2 regions of the Planococcus lenghuensis genome follow, and region 2 is predicted to be linked to the other one. Evidence: riboswitches for the same ligand, from Rfam matches in the RefSeq annotation. Region 2 holds a riboswitch; the other holds the start of a gene.
What was found. A riboswitch is a leader RNA that binds a small molecule or an ion and turns the genes downstream of it on or off. The one in region 2 is predicted to bind FMN.

Region 1: another riboswitch for FMN. It lies ahead of B0X71_RS11525 (ECF transporter S component); the one in region 2 lies ahead of ribD (bifunctional diaminohydroxyphosphoribosylaminopyrimidine deaminase/5-amino-6-(5-phosphoribosylamino)uracil reductase RibD).

What each region holds. Positions count from the first base shown of each region.
Region 1 is NZ_CP019640.1:2,229,513-2,236,858, forward strand. Features, by position in the region: gene B0X71_RS11505 (LysM peptidoglycan-binding domain-containing protein) at 1-453, opposite strand, end outside; gene B0X71_RS11510 (RecQ family ATP-dependent DNA helicase) at 533-1,957, opposite strand; gene B0X71_RS11515 (YpbB family protein) at 1,954-2,979, opposite strand; gene B0X71_RS11520 (ferredoxin) at 3,090-3,341, shown strand; gene B0X71_RS11525 (ECF transporter S component) at 3,508-4,089, opposite strand; FMN riboswitch at 4,234-4,370, opposite strand; gene B0X71_RS11530 (hypothetical protein) at 4,531-5,742, opposite strand; gene sigX (RNA polymerase sigma factor SigX) at 5,732-6,265, opposite strand; gene B0X71_RS11540 (ATP-binding protein) at 6,312-7,346, opposite strand, start outside.
Region 2 is NZ_CP019640.1:1,028,785-1,036,130, reverse strand. Features, by position in the region: gene ribH (6,7-dimethyl-8-ribityllumazine synthase) at 1-45, opposite strand, end outside; gene B0X71_RS05240 (bifunctional 3,4-dihydroxy-2-butanone-4-phosphate synthase/GTP cyclohydrolase II) at 58-1,251, opposite strand; gene ribE (riboflavin synthase) at 1,266-1,895, opposite strand; gene ribD (bifunctional diaminohydroxyphosphoribosylaminopyrimidine deaminase/5-amino-6-(5-phosphoribosylamino)uracil reductase RibD) at 1,896-3,053, opposite strand; FMN riboswitch at 3,038-3,181, opposite strand; gene B0X71_RS05225 (ABC transporter permease) at 3,296-4,483, opposite strand; gene B0X71_RS05220 (ABC transporter ATP-binding protein) at 4,467-5,219, opposite strand; gene B0X71_RS05215 (HIT family protein) at 5,325-5,756, shown strand; gene B0X71_RS05210 (tryptophan transporter) at 5,849-6,376, shown strand; gene B0X71_RS05205 (YtxH domain-containing protein) at 6,494-6,922, shown strand; gene B0X71_RS05200 (HTH-type transcriptional regulator Hpr) at 7,175-7,346, shown strand, end outside.

The sequences.
Region 1 (7,346 bases), 1.2 Mb from region 2:
AGGTTTTTCCGGAGCAGGCTCTTCCGCCGGCTCCACTTCCTGCACAGCTTCAGGTTCCTCTTCCGTTATTTCTGCCGCCGGTTCAGCGGCTGGTTCTTCCGGCGCTTCCTCAGCAGGCTCTTCATCCGGAATAACAAGGGGCGTGATCGGTTTGGCATTTTCCTGAAAGCTTACCTCATTACTGCTGCTGACGCTGATTTGTTTTTCCTCGTCAGGGCTATAGATAACAGCGACGTACAAAAAGACAGCGAACACAGGAAGAAAGATAAAGACAAAAAACAAAACAGACAGAAGACGTCCGCCTCTGCTCGCCCCTGCATTTCGCTGCTCATGATTCGCTGCGGATCCTTTTCCAGCTTGCCGGCGGGCAGTCCGCGACGGCGATTTTTTAGTATCCATAGGCGTCGGCGGCTGATATCTGTCAATCGGTTTTCGGTACTTTCGGTTCCCCATCTATTTTGCTCCTATCTAATCTGATAGTTCTATTATGACGAAAAATATCCCGGTTGTAAATGCCAGCATAGTCAAAAAATTACGGCAGCAGTCTGCTTAGCCGCTGTTGCCAGTGCAAACTTTCCGATTCTTCCGACTCAGTTGTTCTCAACGGATATGGCTCATAATCAATGCCGCACCAGAGGCAGCAATTCTCTGGATGTTCCTGTAATTGCTGGTCAAAATATCCGAGAATATACGCCCGAAGACATTTTCCGCTCTCTGCAAGACCCGTCATACTGGCGGCTCTCATCAATTTATCTTCAGCCAGCCGTTCAATTTGAACAATGGTTTGTTCGGGTGTCATCCGGCCCAGCCAATATCGGATGACGCGGTAGGAAGTTTCCCGGACAATGCCGGCTTCCACTAAATCCACCCGGCCGGCACTGTCTGAAGCAACCGCTTCGATTTCATGCCGGGTCGGCAGCTCATCAATCAGCAGCGCCTGCATCAGCTTTTCATCACCGGGAGCCATCAGGAGTGTCGCCAGTGCCGGGAGCCCGTCCCGGCCAGCCCGACCGACTTCCTGTACGAATTCTTCAATTGCAGTCGGAATCTGAAAATGAATGACGTGCCGGACGTTCGGCACATGAATTCCCATGCCGAACGCATTCGTTGAGCAGACCCAATTGATTTCCCCGTTCTGGAATTGCTGCTGAATGAAGATCCGGTCCTGTTGTTCCATTCCGCCATGGTAGAAAGCTGCCGGCAGTCCGTTATCCGTCAGAATTCCGGCCAGTTCCTCCGCTTTCCGGCGGGTACCTGCATAGACAATACCGGGCCCTTCATACGTTTCAGCAAATGCCAGCAGCCATTCCCGTTTTTCTTCCCCGTCCCGGAAATTTTTTAAGTCATATGCGATATTTTTTCGGTCCATCGGATGGATATAGATGACCGGATCATCCAGCTGCAGGTAGTGCCGGATATCCTGTTCCACTTTTTTGGTCGCAGTCGCTGTAAGAGCGAGCACTTGCGGCGCACCGAGCGCCGGAAGCACTTCGGCAATCCGCAGGTAATCCGGGCGGAAATCGAATCCCCATTGCGAAATGCAATGTGCTTCATCCGCTACAACCAGGGCAATTGTGATTCGCTGCAATCGGCGGATCACTTGCGGTTGCAGCAGCATTTCAGGAGATATGAAAATGAACCGGTAGTCGCCGATCGCCTGCCAGATCTGCTCTTTTTCTTCCGCTTTTAAAAATGAATTAATCGCCACGACGCTTTTTTCACCCATTTTTTTCAGCTGGGCGACTTGATCCTGCATCAATGACAATAAAGGTGACACAATCAGCACACTGCCTGGGAGCACGTGACCGGGAAGCTGGTAACAGAGCGACTTGCCCATGCCGGTGGGGAGCAATGCCAGCACATCGCGGCCGTTCAGCACTTCGCTGATTATTTCCTTTTGCCCGGTACGGAAAGATCTGTAGCCGTATTTGTCTTCCAGCAATTGTTCAAGGTTCATGTTTCTCCCCCTTTCGCAGACAGCGCGAGCCGGATCTGAAAATAGCTCAAGTCCGGAAGCTGTTCTTTTATATCCCGCAAACGTTTTGTATCAGCTCCCCGGCTCACCGCGGATACCCGGTCATAATCTTCCCGCTTCATGAATTGCGTGACATCGAACGCCGGATCATTCATGGCCATTTCGACGAAATGATCTTCGATCGTGCTCGGTCTGAGCCGCCGGATCGCAGCGATCTCCTCCATCGAATGTCCTTCCTTAAACAGATGGATTGTCCGTCGTGTGGAATCGGTCAGCGCCGAACGCCGGATTACATCTTCAAGAAACGGAATCAGCAGCGGGTAATCACCATCACTGATTTCGTCAAGCCAGCTATGCAGAGTCTCAGTCGCTGCCAGTCGGACATCCATTTCCGAACAGCCGCGCTCTGCTGCCATCTGCTGCCACGTCTGACCGCTGATCCCATAGCCGGAAAACCGGCCTAACAGCACCGATTTCCCGTCATCGCCGGTCGCAGCGGCCCCTAAACTTCGTTCCATTTCTTCTTTGAACGCTTTATATGTTTCCGGTGCAGCATAGGTTGTATCCATCAGGTACTTCTTCACCCATTGCTGAATATCCGTCCGGTTCTGGACCGGGTCGAACACCCGGATGCCCTGATGCTTATGTGACAGCGTTTGAATAACCAGCGACAACCGGGCAAAAAAGAGCCGCTCCCGCCCCTGATACTTCCAGCCGTTAAAATGATGTTCGGGAAGCGCCAACTTCTCTCCTCCGGCCAATAGCCGGATCTGCTTGTCCGCTTCTCCGATAAAGCCGCTGTACCGCAGTGCGGCGACCGCTTCATCGTACTTTTCTTTTTTCAGCGCCGGCATGACACCAAAAAAAGGATGGAGGCTGAAATAACCGATATCCTGAATGGTCTGACCGGACTTTTTTCCTTTCAGCACGTGATAGGGCGCGGACACTGTCCGCTGCCCATTCAGCTTCTTCATTATGGCCAAGATCGCTTCTTCAAATGACAACTTCCGTCCCTCCAGACATCTATTGGTTGAAATGCTCAGTAAACATGATTAGAATAAATACGATAGCTCTGCGGAGCGTGTCCGGGGATTACTTAAAGGAGAGGATAGCTATGCCTAAATATACAATAGTTGATAAAGATACATGCATTGCATGTGGAGCGTGCGGTGCAGCTGCACCAGACATTTATGATTACGATGACGAAGGAATCGCCTTTGTTATCCTTGATGATAACATGGGGAATACCCCAGTGCCAGATGAACTCGAAGAAGACATGATGGATGCATTTGAGGGCTGTCCGACCGATTCCATCAAGGTGGAAGACGCTCCGTTTGACGGCGATCCGCTTAAATTTGAAGACTGATAGTCTGCCGGAAGCATGGTGCTTCCGGCTTTTCTTATGACCTGTCATAGCAACCCATACACTCAATAAAGAACAAGCAGAATAATGCCTGGACACTGATTATTCCCCAGCAAAAAAAGCCGGTTTCCCGGCTTTTTATATTTCTTCGTTATTGTTCATAAATTGTTCACTGACTGTATAACGCGCGCTGCTTTTCAATCCATGGCTGCATGCTTTTGAACAAGAGTATAACGGCCGCGGTCAGCAGGAGGCCTTTAATAACATTGAATGGCAAGATTCCGAGTACAACACTTTCAATAAGTGCGCTCCCTGTCATTTCCGGCATATTCAGAAAATACGTATACATCGGCAGGAAGACGTAAAAGTTTAGAATACTCATGCCGACAGCCATCGACAACGTGCCGGCTACAAGACCAAAACCAAGGCCGCGCAGACTGGACGCTTTCCGGTAGATTGCATAGACTGGCAGAATGAAAAGCAGACTCGTTGTAAAATTTGCCAAATGCCCGACCGGAACGCCTGTAGGGCTGCCGGATAGCAGCCAGTCCAGCACATTTTTGAATGCAGCAACCAGGATGCCGGCTGCCGGTCCCATCGTAATTGCAGCAATCAGCGCCGGCACATCACTGAAATCCACTTTCAGAAATGACGGCAACGCCGGAAGCGGAAAATTAAACAGCATCAGGATGAACGAAATGCTCGATAACATTCCAATGACCAGCATCGACTGCAGTTTCTTGTTTCTCATAATCCTCTCTCCTCACTTGATTCATCAAGAAGAAAGGCTCGAACTGTATCCGCCCAAAACAAAACCCTTAAGCTAAAACGCTTAAGGGAGAACAGGCACACTGAATTCAGCATGCCGGATTGGAAAAACGGCATACATCCGCACCTTCACCTTCTCCCATCCAGACTGTACTGTCGGCTTTGGAATCGCACCAAATCCTGCCTTGCGGCTCGCGGGCTGATGAAGCAGAACCTGCTCCAATTACCGCCGGTAGGGAATTGCACCCTGCCCCGAAGATGAATCGACTATTTTTTTAACCGCTTCCGCGGTGTAATTATCTTAATCTTAAATAAAAATGGAAGCCCTGTAAACAGAAATGCTTACAGGGCTTCCATTTTATTTTCAAACCTGCCGTCCGGCCGGACGGCAGCAGAACGGTTTTTGAAACTGCCCGAACTTTCATCATGGAATCCATAGCACTTTGTTCGGTGCAACCGGTGGTTCAAGCGGCAGTGAGAGATCATAATTCATCCAAGTGTCCTGCAACACATTCACCACCCTGACTTCATTGCCGAATGAGCCGGCTGTCAGTGCAAGGCTTTCAAAAAGTCTGGCGATTTCCGTCTCATCGAGAAGAGAAAGATCCAGCGGCTCAGCAAATGTGACAATCACTGTTCCCGCCTGTTCCTCTACTGCGTATGCAATGTCCTCCGGAATCGGAGATGCCAGCAGATCGCTCGGTGCTTCCTGAAGTGCGGTGAGCGCTTCAACAGCAGAACTATAGCCGGAGCCGTAATCCGGCGCCAAGTACATTTCCCCGTTTGCTGCCGTGAAGACAAAATAAGCTGCGCCTTCAACCCCGCCGGTTATCGGCTCCACAGGTCCGATCGGGTCAATTTCCGCCTGCTCACCTGTTTCTGTTATCACTTCAATCTGCTCGGCCTCCCGGAAGGTTTCCTGCAGACTCGCCATATAGACGGAAGCAGTGGCTGATGAAAGCCCGAACTCGTGATCAGCCGGCAGCTCATGCACGACTGTTCCGTCTTCTGATGCAATCGTGCCGGGATACGGATGATAATCATCGAATCCCAGCGCTTCTTCATCCACTTCAGCTGCAAAGGCATTATACAAGGCAGCAATTTCCGGCTCCGTGCCGTCGAGCAGCTCGGACGGAACAAGCACTGAAACCGGAACAACAAATGCTTCGGTTGTCAGTCCGAGTGACAGTAGTTCATAACCTTCCAAGTCTCCAGGATAGACGGCTGTGCGAACGTCCTCTGCCAATGGAGCCATTTCCGCACTTTCTGCCATTCCTTCTCCTTCAGCTGTCGCCGCTTCTTCAACTGCTTCCTCTTCCATTACAGCCTCTTCCTCAACGGCCGCTTCTTCACCGCCGTTATCGAGGGCAGCCTCTTCTTCCACAAGTTCCGCTTCTTCCATTCCGGCCGTTTCAAAATTGGTTTCCCGGCCGAGGAAAGAAGCCAACAGGATGCCCAAGGTCAGGAATGCCGCTGCCGCAACGACAGCGGGCATCCAATGCGTCTGCCTTTTTGGCGGTTTTGTTTCTCTTTGAAGCCGCCTTTGAACTTCTTCTTTCGGCCGGTGGTCTTCAATTTTCGGAAATTCCCGGAGCAGCTGTTCAATGCGATCGTCATCCCATTCATTATGTGCCATCCGAGCCACCCCTTTCGCCCGCGTTCATTTTTTCACGCAGCACTTTAATTCCCCGATGCTGGACGGTTTTCACTTTCCCTTCTGTCCAGCCGAGCGCTTCCGCGGTTTCCGCAATGGACAAATCCTGAAAAAAACGCAGGAGGATGACCATTTTCTGATCGCCTGTGCATTGATCCAGCATTTCATATAAATACTGTTTATCTTCGTTCAGTTCCGTCACTTCTTCCGGCATTCGTTCCGCAGAGACGAGTTGCTGTGTCTCCCAGTCAAAAAAATCCTGGGCGTGGCGTTTGCGCACTGCCATCTTTCTGAAATGGTCGATCGCGACATTTTTGGCAATCGAAAAAAGCCAGGTCTTCTCCGAGCTTTTGCCTTCAAAGCGGTCATAAGCCCTGAACACCCGTATATACACTTCATGCATCAAATCTTCTGCAATGTGCCGGTTTTTCACGAGATAAACAAGAAATTGAAACACGTCTTGATGATACTCATCATACAGCCGGTGAAAAACGGAGTCATTCATGCACTCCCTCCGTTCAGTGGATTAGTCGTACAGCCAGCCGCTTTAGTTACAGCTTTTTAAGCGGCAGTATAAAAGAAAATACGGTTCCTTCTCCAAGCGCACTTTCTGCAAAGATTTTCCCATCATGCGCAATAATAATGTTACGGGCAATCGCCAAGCCAAGACCGGTTCCGCCTTTTCCGCGGGTCCTCGCTTTATCGGCCTTATAAAACCGTTCGAAAACATATTCCAGATCCTCAACTGTTATGCCAATGCCGTTATCAGCAACCGCCACTTTCGCAAAGCCCTGTTCCTTCGTGACGCTTATTGTCACGTCTCCCCCCTGCGGCGTATGCCGAATAGCATTATCAATCAAGTTGGTCATCACTTGCTCGATGCGGTCTTCATCCATCTCGGCAATCACTTGATCACTGAGCGGCGAATTGAATGATAGTCTGACTTCCTGCTCGCGGGCCGCTTGGGCGAATTTCATCGTCATTCGCTCGATCGCCGGTTTCACCGCCACCGGGTTGCGGTACAGCCGCATATGGCCGGACTCCAGACGGGCCAGGTCCAACAGATCCGAAACGAGCCGGCCCATGCGGTGTGATTCTTCGTAAATGATTTTCGTCACTTCCCGCCGTTCTTCTTCCGTCTCGACAATATCATCCATAATTGCCTCCGAGTAGCCCTGCAGCATCTGAACCGGCGTTCTTAATTCATGCGAGACATTGGCGATGAAATCCGAACGGAGCTTTTCCAGCCGATGCTGTTCTGTCATATTACGGAGAACCGCCACAGCGCCCCGGACCGACTCTCCGCTGTAGAGCGGACTGATTGTGATGGCATAATAGATGCCTTCCATTTCCAGCTCTTCATCCAATTCTTCTTCCTGCTCCAGTACATAATCGAGCATGTGGAGCATTTCAGATGGCATCAGGAATTCCTCGTCTGCCCCGCGGCTGTAAAACCATTCCCGGATCAGCTGGTCTGCCGGCGGATTGCTGACAAGGATGGTGCGGTCCTGATTGAACGTGATTACCGCATCCGTCATGGAAGTCAGGATACTCGACAATTGTTCTTTTTCCTGGCTGATCACTTC
Region 2 (7,346 bases):
TCGCAGTCCCTGTCCATTCAAAAATCCTTCAAAATGAGTAGCCATGTTCTGTCTCCTTTACAAGTTGAGCAAGTGGCCCAGCTTGGATTTTTTTGTCTTCATATATGCTTCGTTGTCTTCTGTTGCAGGTGTTTCCAATGCGACCCGCTCGGTCACTTCCAGTCCATAACCGCCAATCCCTGCAATCTTACGCGGGTTATTCGTCAAAAGCCGCATCTTCCGGATACCCAAATCGCGAAGGATTTGTGCACCGATGCCATAATCGCGAAGATCATCCGCAAAACCGAGCTGGCGGTTCGCTTCCACTGTATCGTACCCTTCCGCCTGCAGTTTATATGCTTTCAGCTTATTGATCAGCCCGATACCGCGGCCTTCCTGACGCATATACAGCAGTACACCATTATCCGCCGCTTCAATCTGCTTCATCGCCGCATGGAGCTGGGGACCGCAATCACATTTATATGAGCCGAATACATCACCCGTCAGGCATTCGGAATGCACACGTACAAGGACCGGTTCTTCCGGATTGATATCTCCTTTAATCAGCGCCACATGATCCTGTCCGGTCAACACTTCAGTATAACCCGCGACCCGAAATTCCCCGTAGCTTGTCGGCAGTGTAATTTCGACTTCTTTTGAAATCAGCCGTTCGTTTTTCTGTTTATAGGCAATCAGTTCCTGAATCGTCAAAATCCCCATCCCGAGCCGCTCTGCCACTTTCTGAAGATCACCGACCCGTGCCATGCTTCCGTCCGGGTTCATGATTTCACAAATGACGCCGGCCGGTGCTGCACCTGCGAGCCGCGCCAAGTCAACTGCCGCTTCCGTGTGACCAGCCCGACGGAGGACACCGCCTTCTTTGGCGATCAACGGAAAAATATGGCCTGGCCGCTTGAAGTCCGCAGCTTTCGCGTCTGCATCCAGCATGCGCAAAATCGTATGGGAACGTTCGAATGCACTGATACCGGTTGTAGTGTCCCGGTGATCAATACTGATGGTGAAAGCAGTCCCATGGTGATCGGTGTTCCGATCGGTCATTGGATCCAGCTGAAGCCGGTCTGCGATCTCCTTGGCAACCGGCACACAGATAAGCCCTCTGCCTTCTGTTGCCATCAGGTTGACAATTTCCGGTGATGCCTGTTCAGCAAGCGCAACAAAATCCCCTTCATTCTCCCGGTCTTCATCGTCAATGACGATAACTGCTTTGCCTGCTTTTAAATCCCGGACCGCTTCCTCTGTTGAATAAAACATATGGTACCCTCCTGTCAAAATCCATGTTCCGCTAAATAACTCCGTGTAATGCCCGGCTGCGCCGACATTGTCCGTTCCGTGTACTTTGCAAGCAAATCACATTCGATGTTCACGGAATCACCGATTCCTTTTCCACCAAGAAGGGAATCCTCCTGGGTCGTAGGAATCAGCGAGATCGCAATGGAATTCCGGCCGACGTCAAACACAGTCAGTGACGTGCCATCCACCGCCACAGAACCTTTTACGATCATATATTTCATCAGATCAGCACCAAGTTCGATTGTTTTTGTTATAGCGTTCGACTCGGCTTTAACTGCCCGAATCGTTCCGACGCCATCGATATGGCCATTCACGAAATGACCGCCGAATCGGCCATTTGCGGCCATCGCCCGCTCCAGATTCACACGGGAACCGGTCCGCAGGTTGTTCATGGTCGTCGATTTCACCGTTTCCGGAATGACGTCTGCTGTAAAATGGGCTTTGCCGAACTCTGATACGGTCAGGCAGACGCCATTCACCGCAATGCTGTCTCCCCGTTTCACATCTTCGAGAACGACCGAGCAGGCAATGGTCAATTCCAGCGCCTGCGGTTTGCGCCGGATTGCTGAAACGTGGCCGATTTCTTCTATAATACCGGTGAACATTCAGTCAGCCTCCTTAAATATGGCACGGATACGGATATCTGACCCGAGTTGGTCAACGTCTGTAATCTCCAGTTTGAGACTGTCCGCCATATCCGCCCGCCGGTTGCTGGTGAAAACAGACGGCCCGTTACCGATCAGCTTCGGCGCCTGGTACAGATACAGTTCCTGAACAAGCCCTTGTTCAATAAAGCTTGAATGTACCGCAGGTCCGCCTTCCACAAGGAGGGTCATGATGCCACGGGTGTACAGATCCCGGAGCACTTCCTGCAGAAACGACACAGAATCCGGCAGGCGGATCACTTCAACATGTTTCCTGTACTGAACGTCAGGAGCATCTTCCTGACAATAAATCAATGTCCCGGCAGCAGGATCTGCTGTAACCGGGGTATCGGCCGGTGTGCGAAGGTGCCGGTCGAGAATAACGCGAATTGGATTCTTTCCACCATGGGGCAAACGGGTGGTGAGGAAAGGTTGATCATGAAGTACCGTATTGACACCGACTAAAATGGCATCATGGATATGGCGGAGCCGATGGACATCTTCTCTTGCTTCCTCGGAAGTAATCCATTTGCTGCTTCCTGCCTCGGTTGCCATGCGACCGTCCAAGGTAACCGCCGATTTCAGCGTGACATACGGCATTTGATGGGTGATGGAATGAAAAAATGCTTGATTCATCTGCGCTGCTTCCTGTTTCAGTAAACCAGTGATCACTTCAATGCCGGCCTCTTCAAGAAGCTTTACGCCTCTTCCGGAGACAAGCGGATTCGGATCAAGCGTCGCGATAAATACACGCGCTACTCCCGAATCGATGATCTTCAGTGCACAAGGCGGTGTTTTGCCGTAATGTGAACACGGTTCCAGTGTGACATATAAATCAGAGCCGCGGGCATTCTCGCCTGCCATTGCCAGTGCGTGCACTTCCGCATGCGGTTTTCCCGCCTCGAGATGTGCACCCATCCCGACAATCCGGTGATTGTTTACACAGACAGCGCCGACGAGCGGATTCGGTGATGTCTGTCCTTTTGCCTCGCTTGCCAATTGAATGGCAAAATTCATATAATGCGCAGGTTCGATAATAATCTCCTCCTTCCGATACGACTCGAAAGAAGCAGCAGAAACGAAAAGCATTGCGGAAACAAAGCCGTCTTCTTCTCCCATCCAGACTATAACTGTCGGTGCCGGATTTCCACCGGCTCGGCCATTTCCTTTCGCATGGAAACAGTTCACGGACTTGCGGTTTCCCGCTCACCGTCGGTCAGGAATTTCACCCTGCCCCGAAGAAGACGGATCAGTGATCCGTGTTTATTATATTAGCACAGCAGAATCATAAAATGAGAGAAATTAAACCTGAAAACACAGAAAAAACAGCCATCAGCTTCAAAGGAAGCTGATGGCTGCTGCTATTTGCCGGCGACTTGCAGTGTGACAGACGAAACTGCCAATACAGCTGCAAATATGATGAGCGCTGTCAGCGGATCGCCGACAGCCACGAGCGCCACAAGGACTGCCTGTATCACCTGCAGTGTGAAGATGAGCTGTCGGACAGCCCGGCTCCGGTCATACTTTGACAGCGGGAATAATTCATCCATGCGGAAATAGGAAGTGCCGTTCATCCCTTGCCTTAACTGAATGGCTGTTGCGAAAGCCAAAGCCGCCGCGAAAATCCAGACACCAATGGCAAATGACACAAACCAGACGCCGATCATTGCGATCAGTGTCAGACGGACCCATAAATAGAACAAGTCATCAAACCGGATGAATGTACGGGCAACCAAATACAGATGAGCATTCTTTTTTCCTTTACCGATCAGGCGATATATGGGATCCAGCCAGCCGCGCCTCCGGACTTTTCCTTTAATATGCGGTACATCGGTAAAATAATTGGCGAACCGGTAAAACCGGAGCAACCTCCCTTGCTCCAATGCAATGAAATGATCGAACGGAAACGGCTGGTCCTCCGCTTTATTAAGAAGTCTGCGCATATATAAAATCATTGCAAACAGCGGAAGCGCCGCAAAGGCCACCTGCCCCTCCACATAGAAGTACACAAACAGCGCAGCCAGCAGGAACCGGCCAAGCCGGTCACGCCATAATCCTTGGCCGGCCTGCCATTTACGGAAAGCGAACTCGCTTTTAACATTGAACCACTTCATCAATAGCAGCAGGACCGGGAATCCGATCAGATAAGCACTGTCAACACCATACAATGCATTGATCATCGGCAGTGATACGATGTAGATAATCACCGGCAGATACAGCTGACTCATGAACGTCCAGCGAAGTGCCGGCTTCAGAAAGACATCGAGTCTGCTTTCGAGCGGCAGAAAATATACGCTATCGGCTTCCTTTAACAGCGTGGAAGGCGGACTGACTGCAAGCAACAAGCCGAAGACAGGCGCCAGCAGCAATGCCGCCGGGAAATTTTCCGGAATATCGGTAAGCCAGCCGCTGTAGGCATAGCCGGCTGCACCGATTGCAAACAGCAGCACGACTGCTAAATGACCGGTGAAGATATACTTCATATAGTTCTGAACTTCCAGTGCGTACTGGCGCATGCGCACTGTCCAGACATCATGCAGGCTCTTCATCATGGTCATCCTCGGTCATTGCAATATACAGATCATCCAACGTCGCATCCGGCATACTGAACGCTTTGCGCAGATCCGTCATCGTTCCGCTGGCGCGCACCCGCCCGTTGTGCAGCAGAATAATCCGGTCACAATAGCGTTCCGCCGTAGACAGGATATGCGTCGACATCAAGACAGAAGCGCCTTCCCGTTTTTTTGTTTCCATTTGTTCGAGCAATGATTTGATCGCAAGCGGATCGAGGCCGACAAATGGCTCATCAATAATATAAAGAGCCGGATCGGCAAGAAAAGCGCTCATGATCATCACTTTCTGCCGCATGCCCTTGGAAAAATGGGAAGGAAACCAGCGCAGCCGCTTCTCCATCCGGAATTCCTTCAACAGTTCAGCCGACCGGGCCTCCAGTCGCTCTTCTGTTATGCCATAGGCCATCGCCGTCAGCTCCAGATGTTCCCGCAGCGTCAATTCTTCATATAGAACCGGTGTTTCCGGTATGTATGAAAACGAAGACCGGTATGCATCCATATCTTCTGTGATAGTTTTGCCGTTCAGCCGGATCTCACCGGATTTGGGTTGCAGCAATCCGATAATGTGTTTGATCGTCGTGCTTTTGCCGGCGCCATTGAGACCGATCAGCCCCACCAGCTCTCCTTTTTTGATCGAGAATGAAACCTCTTTTAACACCGGCTTTCGCGTATAGCCGCCGGTCAGCGAATCCACTTCCAATACAGCCATCATGAACACCTCTTTCTGTATCGTATTGTACCAAAAGCCACGGTTAATTTCTTTTCTGCTATGCCGTTTATGATAAGATGAAGAAAATTGTGAAAGGATGATGGCGAAATGGCAGATTGTATTTTTTGCAAAATTATTGATGGAGAAATTCCGAGCATTAAAGTGTACGAAGATGAGCATGTTTATGCCTTCATGGATATCATGCCGCTCTCAAAAGGCCATACCCTGCTGATCCCGAAACAGCACCGGGAATTCGTATATGATTTAACGGAACAGGAAGCGGGCACATTATTCGCTGCCGCTCCTAAAATCGCTTCAGCTTTAAAAGAGACCTTCCAGCCTGTCGGGATGAACCTGTTAAACAATAACGGCGCAAAAGCCGGGCAGAGCGTGTTTCATTTTCATCTGCATTTCATCCCGCGCTATGATGAGACAGACGGATTCGGCGCGAAGTGGATCACAAAAGAAAAACAGTATTCGAGTGAAAAGATTCAGGAGCTTGCAGAACAAGTGAAGCAAACACTTGCAACGCAGTCTTGAACAGCGTAGAATCAACTTAAGTTTTTCGCCGCCGGTCATGAGGACACGCCGGGAGAAACCAAAATTAGTCTTGAGCTGAGGAGAGATGAGAAATGAATACGAAGAGTTTAGTTTTGATGGCGCTGCTGGTCAGCGTCGGAGCAGCATTGTACGTGGTAATTCCCGGATTTAATGGCGGGATGAAGCCGGATTTCATGCTGACCATGATGTTTATTGGAATTTTGCTTTTTCCTAATGTAAAAAATGTTTTTCTGCTTGCTGTGACAACAGGCATCCTGTCGGGTCTGTTTTCAACATTCCCCGGGGGCTTTTTGCCAAACGTCATCGATAAGCTGATTACAGCGTTCGTTTTCCTGCTTGCAGTCACCCTGCTGAAGAAGTTTGCCGATAAACTTCCGGCTGTCATTACACTGGCTGCATTTGGCACTTTGCTGTCCGGTACGATTTTCCTGTCAGCTGCAATTGTCATTATCGGAGCAGAAATTCCATTCCTGCCGCTTGTCCTGACAGTGGTATTGCCGGCTACGGCATTGAATGCTGTGGCGATCGGTTTGATTTACCCGATTGTCATTCAACTGGTCAGACGTTCCAAGTTCGAAACATCCGTTTCAACCGCCTGATCTTAACCTCCTGCTTTTTGCAGGAGGTTTTTTTATTGAATGCCTATTCACCTTTATGTTTCAATCTGAGATAATAAAGGAAAAGGGACTATAGAGCATGAAAGGGGCGTTTGGCTTATGAAAGTAGCGAACTTTTTTATCGGTTTTGGAGCAGGCCTTGCAGCAGGTGCAGTGGTGGTCCTCTTTTCCGCACCGCAATCGGGTCCGGAATTCCGTACATCCGTAAAATCCTCTTCCTCCGACTGGAAGGAACGGTTCAGTGAACTGAAGGAAAAGGTGAACGGTGTAAAAGAATCCGTCAAGCATCTGTCGGAAGAATCAAAAGAAACCGTGAAACCGGTTCTTGATGATCTGAAGGAATCATTCAAACAGTATCAGGAAGCAACAGCACCTGATAAAGAGCATATGCAGCTTGAGATCAAAGCAATCCAGAACTCCATCAAAGAAATTGAAGCAGAACTGAAAAAACACAAGAAAAATGATAAAAAGAAAGAAAAAAAAGGTGAATACAATCCGGACGCCAGCGAACGGAAACAAGGCGAATAAACTGCCCGCGCATGCGGCAGTTTTTTTTGTTTTTTTCCGGCGTTTCACTTGGATGGCAATAATAATCGGCATCCAGTAAGCCCCGGTCAACGATCATCCTCTTTATCCCTCTGCTAAGCCGATCTGCATGTCTCATCTTTTCCCCCTCTGCCAAGTTCGTCTCCATTTAATTGTTATACAATTCACTCTTTTAAGCTTGTTGTTTTACTGCTATAATGAAGAAAATAACAATTAGAGAAAGCGGGTGTCAAAATGAATGACCAGCTTTATACGTTAAAAGAGGCGATGATATTCAGTCAGCGAGTTGCCCAATTGTCAAAAGCGCTATGGAAATCCATTGAAAAAGATTGGCAGCAGTGGATAAAACCTTATGACTTGAATATTAATGAACACCATATTTTGTGGATATCATTTCATTTGAAAG